Regions from separate parts of the Pseudoxanthomonas sp. LjRoot206 genome, predicted to be linked through region 2. Evidence: riboswitches for the same ligand, from Rfam matches in the RefSeq annotation. Region 2 holds a riboswitch; the other holds the start of a gene.

Evidence for each region. Region 2 has a riboswitch for cobalamin ahead of AC04MD_RS14605 (ribonucleoside-diphosphate reductase subunit alpha). Riboswitches for the same ligand answer to the same signal wherever they lie in the genome.
Region 1: linked by a shared signal. The riboswitch ahead of btuB (TonB-dependent vitamin B12 receptor) and the one ahead of AC04MD_RS14605 (ribonucleoside-diphosphate reductase subunit alpha) in region 2 are both predicted to bind cobalamin.

What each region holds. Positions count from the first base shown of each region.
Region 1 covers NZ_JBGFFI010000002.1:352,923-357,975, reverse strand. Annotated here, with positions in the region: gene bioD (dethiobiotin synthase) at 1-541, opposite strand, end outside; gene AC04MD_RS06290 (TMEM175 family protein) at 546-1,307, opposite strand; gene AC04MD_RS06285 (GAF domain-containing protein) at 1,362-1,847, shown strand; gene AC04MD_RS06280 (TfoX/Sxy family protein) at 1,844-2,212, shown strand; cobalamin riboswitch at 2,462-2,680, shown strand; gene btuB (TonB-dependent vitamin B12 receptor) at 2,808-4,694, shown strand; gene AC04MD_RS06270 (DUF2218 domain-containing protein) at 4,800-5,053, shown strand, end outside.
Region 2 covers NZ_JBGFFI010000004.1:329,576-334,628, forward strand. Annotated here, with positions in the region: gene AC04MD_RS14595 (sterol desaturase family protein) at 1-749, shown strand, start outside; gene hglS (2-oxoadipate dioxygenase/decarboxylase HglS) at 823-2,187, shown strand; cobalamin riboswitch at 2,361-2,576, shown strand; gene AC04MD_RS14605 (ribonucleoside-diphosphate reductase subunit alpha) at 2,850-5,053, shown strand, end outside.

The DNA.
Region 1 (5,053 bases), on a different contig from region 2:
TGTCGGGATCAACTTCGTTCGCGATCCATCCCACCAGTCGCGCACCGTCGTCCTGGATCGCCCGCGCGCTCAGCCGCGCATGGTTGATGCAGCCCAGCCGCATGCCCACGACGAGCACCACCGGCAGGCGCAGCTCCTGTACCAGGTGCCGCTGGTCCAGCGTGGCGGTCAGCGGTGCGGCCCAGCCGCCGACGCCTTCCACCAGGACGAGGTCGGCCCGCGGATGCAGGCGCTCGAACGCGGACACCAGCACGCCGAGCTGCACGTCCACGCCGGCGTCGCGTGCGGCGATCTCCGGCGCCAGCGGCGCGGGCAGCGCGTAGGGATTGAGATCGCCGTAGGGCGGCACCGGATCGCTGGCACCCTGCAATGCGAGCGCGTCGTCGTTGCGCCAGCCGTCGGCCGTCGGCACGCAGCCACTGGCCACCGGCTTCATGCCGACGGCACGCAGGCCACGCGCACGGAACGCATGCAGCAGCGCGGTGCTGGCGACGGTCTTGCCGACGCCGGTATCGGTGCCGCTGACGAACAGCCGGTCCATCGGCCTATCCATCCGCGCGCTCCGGCCAGCGCTGGGCACTCCAGCGCTGGCCACGCACGTGCACCAGGCCGGCGAACGACAGTAGGAAGTACACGCAGCCCGGCAGTGCGACCTGCCACGACCGCGACTGCTCGGTCAGCAGCAGCGCGATCACCACCGACACCAGGCTGACGAGGACGAAGTAGGCGTGCGAGGCGACTTCTCCGGCGGCGTTGGATGCCGCCTCGGCATCCAACGCCAACCGGCGACGCGCTCGCCAGGCCAGCACGTACAGACCGCCGATGCAGGCGGACATCGACGCGAACGCCAGGCCATAGAAGACGAACATGAAGGCCAGCGGCCGTGGCCCGTTCGCGTCGGATAGCGGCATCGGCAGCCAGCCGCCGGTGATCCAGCCGAAGAAGGTGCCCAACAGCAGCCGCAGCGGATAGACGTAGACCAGCACCAGGAACACCAGCAGCAGGCTGAGCAGCGTGGCCGGCACGCTACCCAGCCGGTAACGGCGGCTCCAGCGCACGTGCGCGTACCAGAACATCGCCACCATCGCGAAGCTGGCAGCGAAGGCCGGTACGTTCTTCAGCGCCTGCAGCAGGCCCGCCATGCTGTCGGGAATGCGCTCGACCGAGATGACCAGCAGGGTGACCGCGAACGCGAAGGCCGCGTCGACGAAGGCCTCCAGTCGCGTCACTCCATGGCCGCGCCACCCTGCTTCGTCCTCGTCGCCGCGCATGCCCATGGTCCCCTGTTGCCCGTTCGGGCCTTGCATATGTGACTCATCATATCGGGCCCTCCCGCGGATGCGCGGAGTAGAATCGGCCGCATGTCATTCGCCTCGCAAACGCTCACCGGCAGCAAGCCGGAACAATACGCCCAGCTGGCCGAGCAGGCCCGTGCCCTGCTGGCCGGCGAACCGGACCGGATCGCCAATGCCGCCAACCTGGCCGCGCTGCTGTACCACGCACTGCCGGACTTCAACTGGGCGGGCTTCTATTTCTTCGATGGCCGGGAATTGGTCGTCGGTCCGTTCCAAGGCTTACCAGCCTGCGTGCGGATCCCGTTGGACAAGGGGGTCTGCGGAGCCGCCGCACGCACCCGCCAGACCCAGCGCGTGGACGACGTGGACGCCTTTCCTGGCCACATCGCCTGCGATTCGGCTTCCCGCTCGGAACTGGTGGTACCGCTGGTGAAAGGGGACGAACTGGTCGGTGTGCTCGACCTGGACAGCCCACGCCTGGCGCGCTTCGATGCCGACGACCAGGCGGGCATGGAACGCATCGCCGCCATCTTCGTGGATTCGCTGACATGACAGGCACCAAGCTGCGCAACATCGGCCCCAAGTCCGCCGCCTGGCTGCGCCAGGTCGGCCTGCGCACGCAGGAGGACCTGGAGTCGGTGGGCGCGGTGGAAGCCTTCATCCGGGTCAAGCGCGCGGGCTTCCGCCCCAGCCTCAACCTGCTGTACGCGCTGGAAGGCGCGCTGCTGGACTGCCACTGGCAGCAGTTGCCCGAAGACCGCCGCAGCGAGCTGCTGGTGGCCTACGACGCCGCTGCCGCCCTGCTGCCACCGCCGCGCGGCCGTCCTGCCGCCGGGCCCGTGACCACAACGCACACCGAGCGCGAGGAAGACACCGGGCCGTCGCTGAACCTGTTCGACTCGCGCGGCGACGACTGACGCCAGCAAGCATCGCGGGCATGGCCAGCTCCTACATGAGCAAGCCTTCCGAGTGACGCGCAAGACACGCCTGTAGGAGCGCCCCATGGGCGCGATGCCTTTCGCGCAGCACCCGGCGCAGAAACATCGCGAGCCGGCCTGCTTCCGCACCGGGACATTCCGGACAAAAGCGTCGCGGGCATGGCCCGCTTCTACAGGGCATTGCCCGGATGGGGCCGCCCCGTGGGCGCGAAGCGCGTCGTCCCGCGTATACTGCGCGCGCTTTCAGGTGACCTGCGGTGTTTCCGCCAAGGGTTGAAACGGGAAGCCGGTGACCCGCTCAGGCGGCATTCCGGCGCTGCCCCCGCAACGGTAGGCGAAGACAACCGCGGCATCGGCCACTGTGCGACTACGCATGGGAAGGCGCCCCGGCAGCGTGTACGGCACGCCTTCGCAAGCCCGGAGACCGGCCTGGGAGTCCACTGGTTGCGATGCGGAGGGCGTCGCGGCGTGCCGCGCCGCCGTTCGCCTGCTGCGCTGTCCGCAACGTTCCCTCTCCGTCGTCGCAACTCCACGCCGAACAATGCGCGCGGGGCGCGCGATGGAGTTGAATCCGATGCACAGCCGTCATTCCCTTTCCCTTCTGGCCGCCGCGGTCGCGCTGGCGCTGCCGTTCGCCGCGCAGGCGCAGGACGCCACCGACCTGGACGAAGTCGTTGTCACCGGCACGCGCACCGACGTCGCGCTGCAGGACAGCCTGGCGCCGACCCAGCTCATCACTCGCGAGGAGATCGAGCGCAGCCAGTCGCGCTCGCTCGTCGATCTGCTGAAGGGCCGCGCCGGCATCGGCTTCACCAACCAGGGCGGCCTGGGCAAGCTGAGCACGATCAACATCCGCGGCACCGAGTCCGACCATGTGCTGGTGCTGGTCGACGGCATCCGCATCGGCTCGGCGACCGCCGGCCTGGCGTCGTTCCAGGACCTGCCGGTCGACCAGATCGAACGCATCGAGATCGTGCGCGGTCCGCGCTCCAGCCTGTACGGCTCGGAAGCGATCGGTGGCGTCATCCAGATCTTCACCCGCCGCGGCACCCAGGGCCTGTCGCGCGAACTGCGCATCGGTGGCGGCAGCAACAACCTGCGCGAAGCCAGCGGTGGCTTCGCCTACGGCGGCGAGCGTGGCTGGATCGGCGCCAATGCGGCGTACCAGGAAACCGACGGCATCAACGCCTGCCGCGGGTCGGGCACGCTGTTCCAGGGTTGCTTCACCGACGAGCCCGATGACGACGGCTACCGCAACGTCTCCCTTAATGTCCGCGCCGGCTACAAGCTGACCGATGCGTTGACCCTGGAAGGCCACGCACTGAACGCCGACGCCTTCAACGAGTTCGACGGCAGCATCTACGGCGGCAACGAAGCCGACAACGTGCAGCAGGTGCTGGGCAGCAAGCTGACCTGGAAGCCGTCCGCCGCCACCACGCTGACCGCGCAGGTCGGTCGCGCGTCGGACAAGTCGCACAACTACTTCAACGACGGCACGGGCGCCGCCCGCGAGGACGTCAGCACGTTCGACACCCGCCGCGATACGGCGTCGCTGCAGGGTGACTTCGCGTTTGGCGAGCAGCACTTGCTGAGCGCCGGCGCCGACTGGCAGCGCGACGAGGTCACCAGCAGCGTCGACTTCGTCAACGACACCATCGGCGTGCCCGTGGACAGCCGCGACAACACCGGCGTGTTCATCGAGTACCAGGGCCGCTTCGGCGCGCAGCAGGTGCAGGCCAGCCTGCGCAACGACGACAACGACCAGTTCGGCGACCACGTCACCGGCAACCTGGGCTGGGGCCTCGGCTTCGGCGGCGGCTTCAAGCTGACGGTCAATGCCGGCACCGGCTTCAAGGCGCCGACCTTCAACGACCTGTACTACCCGTTCTCCGGCAATGCGCTGCTGGAACCCGAGCGCTCCAAGACCCTCGACATCGGGCTGTCGCAGTACGGCGATGCGTGGAACTGGGGCGTCAACGTCTACGAGACGCGCATCGAGGACCTGATCGCGCTGGACAGCAACTGGTTGCCGGCGAACACCGACGAAGCGCGCATCCGCGGCCTCGAACTGACCGGCGCGGTGACGCTGGCCGGCTTCGACATCGCCGCGCAGATCAGCCACACCGACCCGCGAAACCACACCGCCGGCGCGAACTACGACAACCTGCTGGCACGCCGCGCACGCAACACGGCGCGCCTCGACGTGGACCGCGCGTTCGGCGACTTCCGCATCGGCGTGACCGGCTACGGCGCCAGCCACCGCTACGACAACGCCGCCAACAGCGTCCGCCTGGCCGGTTACGGCACGCTGGACCTGCGCCTGGAGTACGCGATTACCGACGAATGGTCGCTGCAGGCGCGCGCCAGCAACGTGTTCGACCGCGAGTACGAAACGATCGCCTGGTACAACCAGCCCGGCCGCGAGTACGGCCTGAGCCTGCGCTACAGCGCGCGCGACTGAGCCGCGCGTTGAACCGGAGGCCGGCAATGGACTGTTCCGTTGCCGGCCTTGTCGACCTGCATGCCCGGACGTAAACAGGAGCACTCCCCCTGTTGCGATCCGTCGATGACTCCCACGTCCTCCGTCACCGTCCTCCCGTCCGATCCCGCCAGACTGCTGCGCACGCTGTGCAACCAGTGGCGGCACACGTTCGAGATCGACCGGCCCGACGACCACCACGCCCGCATTCCGTTCGGCGATCTCGGCCCCGCCGACTTCGCCGTGGACGGCGATGCGCTCGTCATCACGCTGCACCAGCCGGACGTTGAGCCACGCGAGCGCCTGCAGGGCGTGATCGCCTCGCACCTGCGCCGCTTCGA
Region 2 (5,053 bases):
GGAAGGGCTACTGGGCCTCGCTCGGCGATGCCGTCGGGCGCGCGCTGCTCGGACTGCTGCTCCAGGGCGGCGTGGTCGGCGTGCTGCTGTTCGCGATCTGGGAGTTCCGCCTGACCACGATCGCGATGGACCAGGCCTGGCACTGGTTCGCGCTCTTCCTCGGCCAGGAACTCTGCTACTACGCGATGCACCGCGCCGACCACCGCGTGCGCTGGTTCTGGTTGAACCATTCGGTGCACCACTCGGCCGAGCAGTACAACCTGTCCACGGCCTACCGGCTGGGCTGGACCGGCAAGCTGACCGGCGCGGCGGTATTCTTCGGCCCGCTGGTGTGGCTGGGATTTCCGGTGCCATACGTGGTCGGTGCGCTGGCGGCGAACCTGTTCTACCAGTTCTGGTTGCATACCGAACTGGTGCCGCGGCTGCCGCGTGCCATCGAGTTCGTCTTCAACACGCCCTCGCACCACCGCGTGCACCACGCCAGCAATCCCGACTACCTGGACTGCAACTACGGCGGCGTGCTGATCGTGTTCGACCGCCTGTTCGGCACCTGCCGTGAAGCGCAGCCCGACGTGCCGATCCGCTACGGTCTGGTGGAGCCGGTGCGCAGCTACAACCCGGTGAAGATCGCCTTCCACGCCTGGGCCAAGCTGGCCCGTGACCTGCGCCGCGCCCGTGGACCGGGCGAGGTGGCGCGGACGCTGTTCGGTCCGCCGGGCTACGTGCCGGGCGCCGACGCCGACCGCTGAACTGGCCCGCGTGCGCGGGGGCGGCGACAATATGCGCCCCCGGCGGCCCCACGCCGCCCGCACGCCGAGCCCCATGACCGCCTTCGTTACGCCCGACCGCATCCGCAGCCTGTTCGCCCAGGCCATGTCCGACATGTATCGCGCCGAGGTACCGCTGTACGGCGACCTGATCGAGCTGGTCGGCGAGATCAACGACGCGACGCTGCAGCGGGATACCGCGCTGGGGGCGCGCCTGCAGCGCAATGCGGAAACCGAGCGCCTGGACCTGGAGCGCCATGGCGCGATCCGCGTCGGCACGCCGGCCGAGCTGGCGATGCTGGGCCGCGTGTTCGCGCTGATGGGCATGCATCCGGTCGGCTACTACGACCTGACCGTGGCCGGCGTACCGGTGCACGCCACCGCGTTCCGCCCGCTGACGGAAGCCGCGCTGGCGGCCAATCCGTTCCGCATCTTCACCTCGCTGCTGCGGCTGGAGCTGATCGCGGACGAAGCACTGCGCGCGGAAGCGGAGAAGATCCTCGCCAGGCGCGACATCTTCACCGCTGGCGCGCGTGCGCTGGTCGCGCAGGCAGAACGCGATGGCGGACTGGACGACGCGGATGCGCAGCGCTTCGTCGCCGAGGTGCTGGAAACCTTCCGCTGGCACGGCGATGCCACGGTGGCGCTGGACACGTACCGCGCGCTGCTCGGCCTGCACCGGCTGGTCGCCGACGTGGTCAGCTTCCGCGGCCCGCACATCAACCACCTCACCCCGCGCACGCTGGACATCGACGCCGCGCAGGCCGCGATGCTGGCGCGCGGCATCCAGGCCAAGGCGCAGATCGAAGGCCCGCCGCGCCGCGCGGTGCCGATCCTGCTGCGGCAGACCAGCTTCAAGGCGCTGGAAGAGGAAGTCGCCTTCCCCGACGCCACCGGCACGCTGGTGCCCGGCAGCCACAGCGCGCGCTTCGGCGAGATCGAACAGCGCGGGCTGGCGCTGACGCCGGCCGGCCGCGAACTCTACGACCGCCTGCTGGCGCAGGTGCGCCAGGCCGGCGGTGCGGGCAATACGTCGGCGGACTATCCGCAGCGACTGGCGGAGGCGTTCGCGGCCTTCCCGGACGACGAGACAACGCTGCGCCAGCAAGGCCTGGGCTATTTCCGTTACCGCCTGACCGACAGCGGCACCGCCCTGCCGGCCACCGAGCGCGCGGGCATGACGCCGGACGCGCTGGTCGAGGCGGGCCACGCCGTCGTCGATCCCATCGTCTACGAGGACTTCCTGCCGGTCAGCGCCGCGGGCATCTTCCAGTCCAACCTCGGCGGCGGCGAACAGCGCGCGTACGACGCGCACGCCAACCAGGACGCGTTCGAAGCCGCCCTGGGCGCGAAGATCCACGACCCGTTCGCCCTGTACGCGCAGGCGCAGGACGCCTCGATCGCGGCGCTGCGGTCGTAGGGCGGGCCTCGCGACAAGAACCGAATGACGTCATCGTCGCAGCTCCACGACGCCGAACGCGTGCGATGGTGGGCCGAGGCCCACCCTACGGCGCACTGCAAACCGTGAAACCCGCGCCCTGCCGACGCCCGCTGTTCCACACTACATTTGGTGTTGACGCCTCCCGGACCCCCCACTATCTTGTGGCTGTCGGTTCCGGCGGTGGCTAGCCTCCGGATGAAAAGGGAAGCCGGTGACGCCTCGCGCCACTCCGGCACTGCCCCGCAGCGGTAATTGGGAACGACCCCGCCACCAGCACTGAGGCTTGGCCTCGGGAAGCGGCGGACTAGGAGGAAGGCCTGCCTTCCGCGCCCATGAGTCCGAAGACCTGCCGACAGCCGCGCGATGCACACCGCGCGGTGCCGGCCGCGGAATCTCCGGGGGGAGATGGCTGGCGAAGCAGGGCGCCCGCAGTCCGTCTGCGTGGTCTCGGTCCCTGCGACGCCGCTTCCCCACTGTGACTCTCCATCCGGCCTGACGCGACCCCGCGAGGGACGGGCCGCCGCGTGCACCACGCATGGAGAAACTTCGTGACCCAGATCGACAGCGCCGTCGCCGACGCCGGCACCACCCCGTCCCAGAAGGACGCGTTCTCGCTGACACCCCCGCCCACCGCCACCGCGATGAGCGTGACCAAGCGCAATGGCGGCCGCGAGCCGGTGGACCTCAACAAGATCGTGCGCGCGGTGCAGCGCAACTGCGAAGGCCTGCACGCCATCGACCCGATGCGCGTGGCCACCCGCACCATCTCCGGCCTGTACGACGGTGCCAGCACGCGCGAACTGGACGAGCTGTCGATCCGCACCGCCGCGCTGCTGACCGGCGAAGAGCCCGAGTACAGCCGCCTGGCCGCACGCCTGCTGGCCGCCTACATCGCCAAGGAGGTCACCGGCCAGGAGATCCACGCGTTCTCGCAGTCGGTGACCCGCGGCCACGAGGTCGGCCTGATCAACGACCGCCTGCTGAACTTCGTGCAGACCAACGCACGCAAGCTCAACGACGCGCTGGACGCCTCGCTCGACCTGCACTTCGACTACTTCGGCCTGCGCACGCTGTACGACCGCTATCTGCTGCGCCACCCGCACACGCGCAAGGTCATCGAGACCCCGCAGCAGTTCTTCCTGCGCATCGCCTGCGCGCTCAGCGAGGACGTGCCGGAAGCGATGGCCCTGTACCGCCGCATGGGCAACCTGGACTACCTGCCCAGCTCGCCGACGCTGTTCAACAGCGGCACCACGCACGAGCAGCTGTCGTCGTGCTTCCTGCTGGACTCGCCGCAGGACACGCTGGAATCCATCTACGCCAAGTACGGCGACATCGCCCAGCTGAGCAAGTTCAGCGGCGGCATCGGCGTGAGCTACACGCGCGTGCGTTCGCGCGGCTCGCTGATCAAGTCCACCAACGGCCACAGCAACGGCATCGTGCCGTGGCTGAAGACGCTGGACTCTTCGGTCGCCGCGGTCAACCAGGGCGGCAAGCGCAAGGGCGCTGCCTGCGTGTACCTGGAAACCTGGCACGCCGACATCGAGGACTTCCTGGAACTTCGCGACAACACCGGCGACGAGGCGCGCCGCACGCACAACCTCAACCTCGCGAATTGGGTCCCGGACCTCTTCATGAAGCGCGTCGAGGCCGACCAGGAATGGTCGCTGTTCGATCCACGCGTGGTGCCGGAACTGACCGACCTGTATGGCGCGGCGTTCGAACTCGCCTATACGCAGGCCGAAACGCAGGGCAAGGCGATGAAGACCATCTCCGCCCGCAAGCTGTACGGCCGGATGATGCGCACGCTGGCCGAGACCGGCAACGGCTGGATGACGTTCAAGGACAAGTGCAACGCGGCCAGCAACCAGACGCTGCGCGCCGGCAACGTGATCCACCTGTCCAACCTGTGCACCGAGATCCTCGAGGTCACCTCGGCGGAAGAGACCGCGGTGTGCAACCTCGGCTCGATCAACCTGGCCAAGCACGTCGACCGCGATCCGGACAACGGCCGCACCTGGTTCGATTTCGACAAGCTCGCCGAGACCGTGCGCCTGGCCGTGCGCCAGCTGGACCGCGTGATCGACCTGAACTTCTATCCGATCGAAACCGCGCGCCGCGGCAACCTGCGCTGGCGCCCGGTCGGCCTGGGCTGCATGGGCCTGCAGGACGTGTTCTTCAAGCTGCGCCTGCCGTTCGACAGCGCCGAAGCACGCACGCTGTCGGCGAAGATCGCCGAGACCATCTATTTCCACGCGCTGGAAACCTCGGTGGAACTGGCGCAGGAACGCGGCCGCCATCCATCGTTCGCCGACACCCGCGCCGCCAACGGCGAGCTGCAGTTCGATGCCTGGAACGTCGTGCCCGAGAACACGGAGCGCTGGGACGCGCTGCGCGAGCGCATCAAGGAACACGGCCTGCGCAACTCGCTGCTGATCGCGATCGCGCCGACCGCGACCATCGCCTCGATCGCCGGCTGCTACGAGTGCGTGGAGCCGCAGGTGTCCAATCTGTTCAAGCGCGAGACGCTGTCGGGCGACTTCCTGCAGGTCAACCGCTACCTGGTGGACGAGCTGAAGAAGCTGGGCCTGTGGACGCCGGAAACGCGCGACGCGATCAAGCTGTCCGAAGGGTCGGTGCAGGGCCTGGCGCAGGTGCCGGAAGCGCTGCAGCAGGTCTACCGCACCGCGTGGGAACTGCCGATGCGTTCGCTGATCGACATGGCGGCCGGCCGCGGCGCCTTCATCGACCAGTCGGCCTCGCTCAACCTGTTCATGGAGAGCCCGAACATCGGCGCGATGTCGTCCATGTACATGTACGCGTGGAAGCAAGGCATCAAGACCAC